2 regions of the Saccharopolyspora sp. NPDC049357 genome follow, and region 2 is predicted to be linked to the other one. Evidence: riboswitches for the same ligand, from Rfam matches in the RefSeq annotation. Region 2 holds a riboswitch; the other holds the start of a gene.

Region 1 (4,567 bases), on a different contig from region 2:
GGTGGACTGCTGCTGGCGGTTCTGCTGCTGGTGGGCTTGATCGCGTTGCGAGGGAGGAGGATTCGGCTGCTCGCGGTGGTCGCGGTGCTGCTCAGCGCGTTGGTCGTGCTGCCGGTGCGCACCATGCTGCCGGGCTGGCCCGCGCAGGGCTGGAGCGTGGTGGCCTGCGACGTGGGGCAGGGCGACGGACTGGTGCTGGCGACCGGGAGGCCGGAGGAGGCCGTCGTGGTCGACACCGGCCCGGACCCGCGCCGGGCGGCGAACTGCCTGCGGCGCCTGGGGATTCGCCGGGTATCGATGGCGGTGCTCACGCACCTGCACGCCGACCACGTCAGCGGGCTGCGCACGGTGCTGGGTGAGGCATCGGTCGGCGCGGTGGCGATCGGGCCGTTGCGCGAACCGAAGTGGGCCTTCGACGACCTGGTGCGCGACACCCGCGCGCACCGCACGCCGATCGTCACGCTGCAGGCCGGGCAGCGGTTGGCGTGGCCCGGCCTCGTGCTCGACGTCCTGGCCCCCGACCCCGGCGTGACCCGCACGCAGACCGCCGACGACGCCAACGATTCGTCGCTGGTGATCCGCGCGACCACGCCGGCGGGACGCGTGCTGCTCACCGGTGACGTGGAGCTGCCGGGGCAGGGACGTCTGGTGTCCTCCGGCGCGGATCTGCGTGCGGACGTGCTCAAGGTGCCGCACCACGGATCCCGCTACACGACACCGCGCTTCCTGCGCGCGGTGCGGCCGAGGCTCGCGCTGATCAGCGTCGGCGCGGGCAACGACTACGGGCACCCGAACCCGTTCGTGATCGACACGCTGGCCCGCGCGGGCACCCGGGTGTTGCGCACCGACCAGGAAGGAGACATCGCGGTCCTCCCCGGACCGCGGGGACCTCGCTTCGTCGCACGTGGAGACCCGCTGCGCGCCACCGACAACTGAGCGCCCGAAGTGGACAAAAAGGTGGGTGGTCGTCCCGCCGGGACAACCACCCACCTGTGAGAGAGGAGGATTCGCCTACAACTGAATCAGAGGCCCAGAGCCTGGTTCACCGACTCGGTGTTCGGGGCGACGGTGGCCTTCGGGCCGAGCTGGCCTTCGACGGCGTCCAGGGTCTTGAGGCCGTCACCGGTGATCAGCAGGACCGTCTCGGCGTCCGGGTCGATCTTGCCGGCCTCGATGAGCTTCTTGGCGGTCGCCACGGTCACGCCACCGGCGGTCTCGGCGAAGATGCCCTCGGTGCGGGCCAGCAGGCGAATGCCGGCGCGGACCTCGTCGTCGGTGACGTCCTCGATGGCACCGCCGGTCTTGCGGACGATGTCGAGCACGTACGGACCGTCGGCGGGGGCGCCGATGGCCAGCGAGCGGGCGATGGTGTCCGGCTTGACCGGCTGCACCACGTCGTGGCCGTTGCGGAAGGCGGTGGAGACCGGGGAGCAGCCGGACGCCTGCGCGCCGAAGATCTTCACCGGGCTCTCGTCGACCAGGCCGACCTGGGCGAACTCGTTGAAGCCCTTGTAGACCTTGGTCAGCTGCGAGCCGGAGGCGATCGGCACCACGATCTGCTCGGGGATGCGCCAACCCAGCTGCTCGGCGACCTCGAAGGCCAGGGTCTTGGAGCCCTCGGAGTAGTAGGGCCGGACGTTGACGTTGACGAACGCCCAGTCCTCGTGCTCCCCGGCGAGCTCGGTCGCGAGCCGGTTGACGTCGTCGTAGTTGCCGTCGACGGCCAGCAGCGAACCGTCGTAGACCGCGCTCATCAGGATCTTGGCGCGTTCGAGGGTCTTGGGCACCAGCACGACCGAGTCCCAGCCGGCGCGGGCAGCGGCGGCGGCCACGGCGTTGGCGAGGTTGCCGGTCGACGGGCAGGCCAGCACCTTGAACCCGAACTCGCGGGCGGCGGCCAGTGCGACGGCGACGACGCGGTCCTTGAAGGAGTGCGTCGGGTTGCCGGTGTCGTCCTTGATCCAGATCTTCTTCACGCCGAGGGCCTTGGCGAGGTTGTCCGCCTGGATCAAGCGGGTACAGCCGGGCTCGGTGTTCGGGATCTGGTCGACGTTGCCCGGGACCGGCAGGAACTGCTTGTAGCGCCAGATCGAACGCGGACCGGCCTCGATCTCCTCGCGGCGGATCTTGCCGAAGTCGTAGGCGACCTCAAGGGGCGAGAAGTCTTCGAGGGAGACGAACTCGGGGGCCAGCGGCTGCCGGTGTCCCTCTTCCTTGGACACCAGTTCGACGGCGTTGCCGAGATCGAACTTCTTGCCGGCGGTCGTGTTGGCGGGGGCAGCAGCAGTCATCGCGCGAGGTCCTCTCCTCATCTGTCCCGCGGACGGGTCGGAATTGGCACCTGTTCCGTCCGTGACCTCGCGCGGGTTTTTGCACGATGCATCGGACGAACGGTTGCCGGGGCTTCAACGGGCCGTTCCCTCTGCCCCTCTGGATGAGCTATTCGGTTGTGAGGGCAACGTTAGTTGAACCAATGCATTTCTGGCCAGTGCGCATCCAGATGGCGAGACTGTCGCGGGCCCGTGGGACCATTCCTCCATGAGCTCACCGACCGTTGTCGCGGACCCGCTGCACCTGGTTCTCGGAGACGAAGAGCTGCTGGTGGAGCGCGCGATGTGGGCTGCGGTCGGGGCAGCTCGCGCGGCCGATCCGGAGGCCGATTTCAGCCGGGTGAAGGTGAGTGAGCTCACCCCTCCGGAGCTGGCCGAAATGCTGAGTCCCTCGCTGTTCGCAGAGGCTCGCGTGCTCGCGATCGAATCGGCGCAGGACGCCGGGAAGGAGATCGCCGAGGCCTTACTCCTGCACGCCAAGCAACCGGCCGAGGGCGTGACCCTGATCGTCCTGCACAACGGTGGCGGGCGGGCCAAGCACGCCAAGGAACTGCCCAACGCGCTGAAGAAGGTCGGCGCCCGGGTCACCGAGTGCAAGAAGCTCACCAAGCCCGCCGACCGCGAGGCGTTCGTCCGCGACGAGATCCGCCGCGCGGGCGGCAAATCCGACTCCGGCGGGGTCAGCGCGCTGATCGAGGCGGTCGGCTCGGACCTGCGGGAACTGTCGGCCGCGGCCTCGCAGCTGGTGGCCGACACGGGCGGCAAGATCGACGCGGACGCGGTCGGCCGCTACTACAGGGGCCGCGCCGAGGTGACGGGGTTCGCGGTCGCGGAGAAGGCCGTGGTCGGTGACCGGGCGGGAGCGTTGGAGGCGCTGCGCTGGGCGATCCAGCTCGGCGTGCCGCACGTGCTCATCGCCGACGCCCTCGCGGACTCGGTCCGCACCATCGGCCGCGTCGCGGCGGCGGGAGGGCGCAACGATCCCTACCGCCTGGCAGGCGATCTCGGCATGCCCGCCTGGAAGGTCAAGAAGGCCCAGTCGCAGTCGCGCGGCTGGACGCCGACGAGCCTGGCCGCGGCGCTGCAGGTCGTCGCCGAGGTCAACGCGGGTGTGAAGGGCATGGCCGCCGACGCCGACTACGCCCTGGAGAAGACAGTTCTGCGCCTGGTCTCGCTGCGCAACCAGCGCAACTGATCACGCCACGCCGAGCAGCACCACTCCGGCGAGCACCACGACCGCACCGGTCATCCGCCGCACCGGTTGCGCCTCGCCGAGCAGCCGCCAGGCCAGCAGCCCGGCGATGACGATGCTCAGCTCGCGCGCCGGGGCCACCAGGCTCACCGGCGCCATCTGCATCGCGAACAGCACCAGGATGTAGGCCAGGGGAGACAGCAGCCCGACGGCGAGGATCTCCCGCCGGTGTTCGGTCCATGTCCGGACGAGCGCATCGCGCCGCCGTGCGGCGTAGGGCGCGAGCATGGCGCTGCGGGAGAGGTTGTTGGCCCAGTCGAACAGCAGCGGTGACAGCGCCAGCCCGGTCACCGCGTGCGCGTCCCACACCGTGTAAGTCGCGATCAGTGCTCCGGTGAGCAGTCCGAACCCGACTCCGGCGAGGTTCGCCCCGGCGCGCGGCACCCCGTCGGACAGGCCGATCACGAAGACTCCGGCGACCACCAGAAGACCGCCGCACACCCCGAGCCATCCAGGCCGCTCGTGCAGCACCAGCACCGCCACCAGCATCGACAGCATCGGCCCGGTGCCCCTGGCCAGCGGGTACACCACGGACATGTCGCCGACGGCGTAGCCGTGCTGCAGCAGCAGGAAGTAACCGAGGTGGATGACGGCGCTGACCAGCACGCCCACCAGCCACGCGCCCAGCGGGGGAGCGCCGGTCACCAGCAGCGCGCCCGCGGCCACCGGCAGGTACAGCACCGCCGAGCAGGTCGCGGTCAGCCACACGAAACCCGCCCCGGACGAGCCTGCGCGCTTGGCGAAGAAGTTCCAACCGGCGTGCGCGAAAGCGGCCAGGACGACGAGAACGACTGCGGCAGCCCCCATGAGTCCGGGGAGCTTAGTTCCGATCAGCTGCTGAGCGCGATCTTCCAGCCGAGGCTGACCACGAGTCCGACCACGACCGTCAGGAACACCCGTCGCACGAACGCCGATCCGCGACCGGCGGCCAGCGTCGCGCCCAGCACGCTGCCCGCGATGTTGCTGGCGGCCATCACCAGCCCCA
Region 2 (4,567 bases):
TCGCGAGGTCGTCGACGAGAAGGTCACCAAGGCGCCGGTCGAGAAGGTCGTCCGCGTCGGTGGCAAGCCCGCGCCGAACAGCGATGTCTGGGACAAGCTCGTCCAGTGCGAGGCGACCGGCAACTGGGCCATGAACAGCGGCAACGGTTACTACGGTGGCCTGCAGTTCGACAAGTCCACCTGGGACGCCTACGGCGGCGACCAGTACGCTCCGTACCCGCACCAGGCCAGCCGCGAGCAGCAGATCGCGGTCGCCGAGAAGGTCCGCGACGCCCGCGGAGGCAGCTACGGCGCATGGCCGTCCTGCTCGTCCAAGCTCGGCCTGGACTGATCTCGAAATTCCACGCGGAGGGCGCCACCGTTGCATTCCGGTGGCGCCCTTCTCGCGTTGTTCGCCCTGGTGAGACGCGGGGAGAGCGGCGCAGGTAGGTTCTTGCACCGTGGACGACCAGCAGGCGACGCTGCTCGGCCCGGCCGACGTGCGTCGGCTGGCCGCCGAGCTGGACATCAAGCCGACCAAGAAGCTCGGCCAGAACTTCGTGCACGACCCCAACACGGTGCGCCGGATCGTCTCGGTCGCCGAGGTCGGTGCCGATGACGTCGTGCTGGAGGTCGGTCCCGGGCTCGGTTCGCTGACGTTGGCGATCATGCCGGTGGCCGGAGAGGTCGTCGCCGTGGAGATCGACCCGGTGCTGGCCGCCAGGCTGCCGCGGACCGCGCAGGAGTTCGCCCCCGGCCTCGCCGACCGGCTGACCGTGCTGCCCGCCGACGCCCTGCGGGTGCGCGCGGAGGACTTCGCGAAGCCGCCGACCGCGCTGGTCGCCAACCTGCCCTACAACGTCGCCGTGCCCGTGGTGCTGCACCTGCTGGCCGAGCTCCCGACGTTGCGCAAGGGCTTGGTCATGGTGCAGTCCGAGGTCGCCGAGCGGATGGCCGCCGAACCCGGCAGCCGCACCTACGGGGTGCCGAGCGCGAAGGCGGCGTGGTTCGCCGACGTCCGCCGCGCGGGTCCGGTGCCGCGCAAGGTGTTCTGGCCGGTGCCCAACGTGGATTCCGGGCTCGTGGCCTTCCACCGGGTTGATCCGCCGTCGAACGCGGCGCGCGAGGACGTCTTCCGCGTCATCGACGCGGCGTTCGCGCAGCGGCGCAAGGTCTTGCGGGGCGCGCTGGCGGGTTGGGCCGGCTCGGCGGCTCGGGCTGAGGAGCTGCTGCGCGCGGCGGGCGTCGATCCGACGACGCGCGGAGAGCAGCTGGGGATCGCCGATTTCGCCCGGATCGCGGAGGCCGCGTCATCCGGGTCGAGCAGCTGAACCACTCGTCCGGGGGCTTGCGGCCACGCGCTGCGACATCACTGAGGGTGACCAAAACGCCACCCGCTGCGGAAAAATTCCCGCTCCACCCGGTATGTGATCTGGCAAACGATTTCGGTCAGTGACCGCTATCAGCTTGCGTCGGGCCCTGTCGATGGGGTCTACTATTCGGGAAATCCATCCCGAGCGGCTGAGAGACCTGGCTTGTTGACGCCGCAGCAACCACCCCTCGCGGGCAGGTGCTAACGCCAGGACCGATGGAGTAGCTGTGGATTCCAACGCGCGGTTAGCGAACCTGCCTGCCACCGGCAACGCCCGGTTCGGGGTACCCCACATCAGGGAACTGCTCACGCAGCGACGGTTCATCGACCACGGAAGGCGCACGACCTGCGCCTGTCGTCGCGAGATGTGACCTGGCCCTTCCCTCTCTCTTCCTTTTCCCTTAGAAGTTCCCCATGGCTGCTGCCCGAACGCGGGCGCGGCCATCGCGAGCTGATGTGGAGCAGATCGTGATCTCAGTCGAGAACCTGACCAAGTCGTTCCAGCACAACGGCAGCACCGTCCGCGCCCTCGACGGCGTGTCGATGGAGGTCAACGCGGGTTCCGTGTGCGGCGTGGTCGGACCGAGCGGAGCGGGGAAGTCGACGCTGGCCCGGTGCATCGCGCTGCTGGAGAAGCCCGACGGTGGTGCCATCCGCGTCGACGGCACCGACCTGGTGGCGCTGGACGGCAAGGCGCTGCGCGCCGCCCGCAGGCAGATCGGCGTTGTGCCGCAGGGTGATTCGCTGTTGCGCCAGCGCACCGCCGCGGGCAACGTCGCGCTCCCGCTGGAGGCCGCAGGCATCGGCGGCCCGCAGCGGCGCAACCGCGTCGGTGAACTCCTCGACCTCGTCGGCCTGACCGACAAGGCGGCGGCCTACCCGGACCAGCTCTCCGGTGGTCAGCGCCAGCGCATCGCGGTCGCCCGCGCGCTGGCGGCCAAGCCCTCGGTGCTGCTGGCCGACGAGCCGACCTCCGCGCTGGACCCGTCCACCACCGACTCGGTGCTGACCGTGCTCGACCGTGCGCGTGCCGAGCTCGGCGTCACCGTCCTGGTGGTCACCCACGACATGGCGGTGGTGCGCAAGATCGCCGACGACGTCGCGGTGCTGGAAGACGGCCAGGTCGTCGAGCACGGCAAGGTCCTGGACCTCGTCGCCGAGCCCGGCAGCAAGGTCAGCGGCACCCTGCTGCCCCAAACCGACCAGGCCGAGTCGCTGCGCCCGACTTCGGGCCGCCACGACGTGGTCGCCGAGATCGTGCTGGTCGGCTTCGCCGCTGTGGGAGCGCTGCTCCCCGAGGCCTCCAACCGGTTCGCCGTCGACCTGGCGATCCTGGGCGGTGGCCTGACCCGCCTCGGCGACACCCCGGTCGCCAAGTTCAAGATCGGCCTGACCGGTGAGCGTTCCGAGGCGGCGCTGAAGTGGATGATCGAGCGGGACGCGCACGTCCGGCGCGCCCCGGTGAGCGTTGACGGAGTTGCTGCTGCGTGACTGATGTGACCCCCTGGTCGGAGGTCGGCGAACTACTGGGCGAGGCAACGCTTCAAACGCTTTACATGGTGCTGGTGGCGACCGTGCTGGCCGTGGTCGGCGGGTTGCCGCTGGGTGTGCTGCTGCACCTGACCTCTCCGGTCGGGTTGAACCCGAAACCGGTGCTGAACAAGGTGCTCGGCGTGATCGTGGACGTGGTGCGCTCGGTGCCCTTCGTGGTGCTGCTGGTGGTGCTGGCGTCGTTCACCCGGCTGCTGATCGGGACCTCGATCGGCAGCAGCGCGGTGATCGTGCCGCTGACCATCGGTGCGATCCCGTTCTTCGCGCGGCTGACGCAGAACGCGTTGCGCGAGGTCGCTTTCACCGTGGTGGAAGCCGCGATCACGACCGGTTCCAGCAGGTTGCGGATCGTGTGCACGGTGCTGCTCGGGGAAGCCCGAGCAGCGCTGGTCGGAGCCATCGGCGTCACCGCGGTGGCGCTGATCGGCTACGCCGCGATGGCCGGTGCCATCGGCGGCGGAGGTCTGGGCACGACCGCGATCCAGGACGGCTACCAGGGCTACGACGACCGGCTCCTCTACGGATCGGTCGTGGTGCTGGGGGTGCTGGCCTTCGCGATGCAGCTGATCACCGATCGCACCGCCAAGCTCGTCGATCGCCGGCGCACCGCCGCCGGCTGAATCCTCCCTCCCGCGGAGAAAACCCATCGCGCTTCCGTCCCAAAAGGACGGTGCGTTGACCCTGCCTGCCTGAAAACGGGCTGTTTGAAAGGACGCACGACATGCGTTTGCGCTTCGCCGCACTGCTCGCCTCGGCCGGGGTGCTGCTGGCCGCCTGCGGTGGTGGTTCCGCCGCCGAAGACCCCAACGCGCCGCTGAAGATCGGCGTCAGCCCGACGCCGCACGGCGAGATCCTGCAGTACGTCGACGACAACCTGGCCCAGCAGGCCGGGATCGACATCGAGATCGAGAAGTTCGACGACTACAACCGGCCGAACGAGGCCGTCGCCAACGGTGAGCTGGACGCGAACTACTTCCAGCACGTCCCGTACCTGGAGGAGTACCGCAAGGAGCGCGGCGGCGAGTTCACCTGGATCGAGCCGGTGCACCTGGAGCCGCTGGCCGTCTACTCCAAGCAGGCCAAGTCCCTGGCCGAGCTGCCCGCGGGCGCCACGGTGACGCTGTCCAACGACCCGGCCAACCAGTTCCGCGGCCTGAAGCTGCTGGAGCAGGGCGGTCTGATCAAGCTCAAGCCGGAGGCCGCCGTCGGCACCCGGCTGGACGCCGCCATCGCGGAGAACCCGAAGAACGTCCAGCTCAAGGACCTGTCCCCGGACCAGCTGCCGCGTTCGGTCGACGACGCGGCCGCGGCGGTGGTCAACGGCAACTACGCGATCAAGGCGAAGCTGTCGAACCCGCTGCTGGTGGAGAGCTCGCAGGGCAACCCCTACGCCAACGGTCTGGTGACCAGCCCGGCGCTGGCCCAGGACCCGCGCGTGCTCAAGCTCGCCGAGCTGCTGCGCAGCCAGCAGGTCAAGGACTTCATCGCCCAGGAGTGGGGCGGAGTGGGCGTCGTCCCCGCCTCCTGACGCTCACGGCGTGCCACGAATGCCGGGGCCGGTCGACACCGACCACCCCGGCATTCACCCACCCGATCCCGCCGTAGCCAGGCACACCGGATCACCCCGGTAATCGTGGGCCGGAATACCGCCGCAATCGGGGACCT

What was found. A riboswitch is a leader RNA that binds a small molecule or an ion and turns the genes downstream of it on or off. The one in region 2 is predicted to bind S-adenosylmethionine.
Region 1: linked by a shared signal. The riboswitch ahead of thrC (threonine synthase) and the one ahead of AB0J91_RS23005 (methionine ABC transporter ATP-binding protein) in region 2 are both predicted to bind S-adenosylmethionine.

Annotation. Positions count from the first base shown of each region.
Region 1 covers NZ_JBFAQJ010000002.1:197,565-202,131, reverse strand. The annotation lists gene AB0J91_RS02640 (DNA internalization-related competence protein ComEC/Rec2) at 1-936, shown strand, start outside; gene thrC (threonine synthase) at 1,023-2,291, opposite strand; SAM riboswitch class I at 2,306-2,441, opposite strand; gene holA (DNA polymerase III subunit delta) at 2,539-3,525, shown strand; gene AB0J91_RS02625 (EamA family transporter) at 3,526-4,389, opposite strand; gene AB0J91_RS02620 (TSUP family transporter) at 4,413-4,567, opposite strand, start outside.
Region 2 covers NZ_JBFAQJ010000030.1:37,038-41,604, reverse strand. The annotation lists gene AB0J91_RS23015 (transglycosylase family protein) at 1-331, shown strand, start outside; gene rsmA (16S rRNA (adenine(1518)-N(6)/adenine(1519)-N(6))-dimethyltransferase RsmA) at 441-1,310, shown strand; SAM riboswitch class I at 1,485-1,574, shown strand; gene AB0J91_RS23005 (methionine ABC transporter ATP-binding protein) at 1,820-2,842, shown strand; gene AB0J91_RS23000 (ABC transporter permease subunit) at 2,839-3,522, shown strand; gene AB0J91_RS22995 (MetQ/NlpA family ABC transporter substrate-binding protein) at 3,624-4,430, shown strand.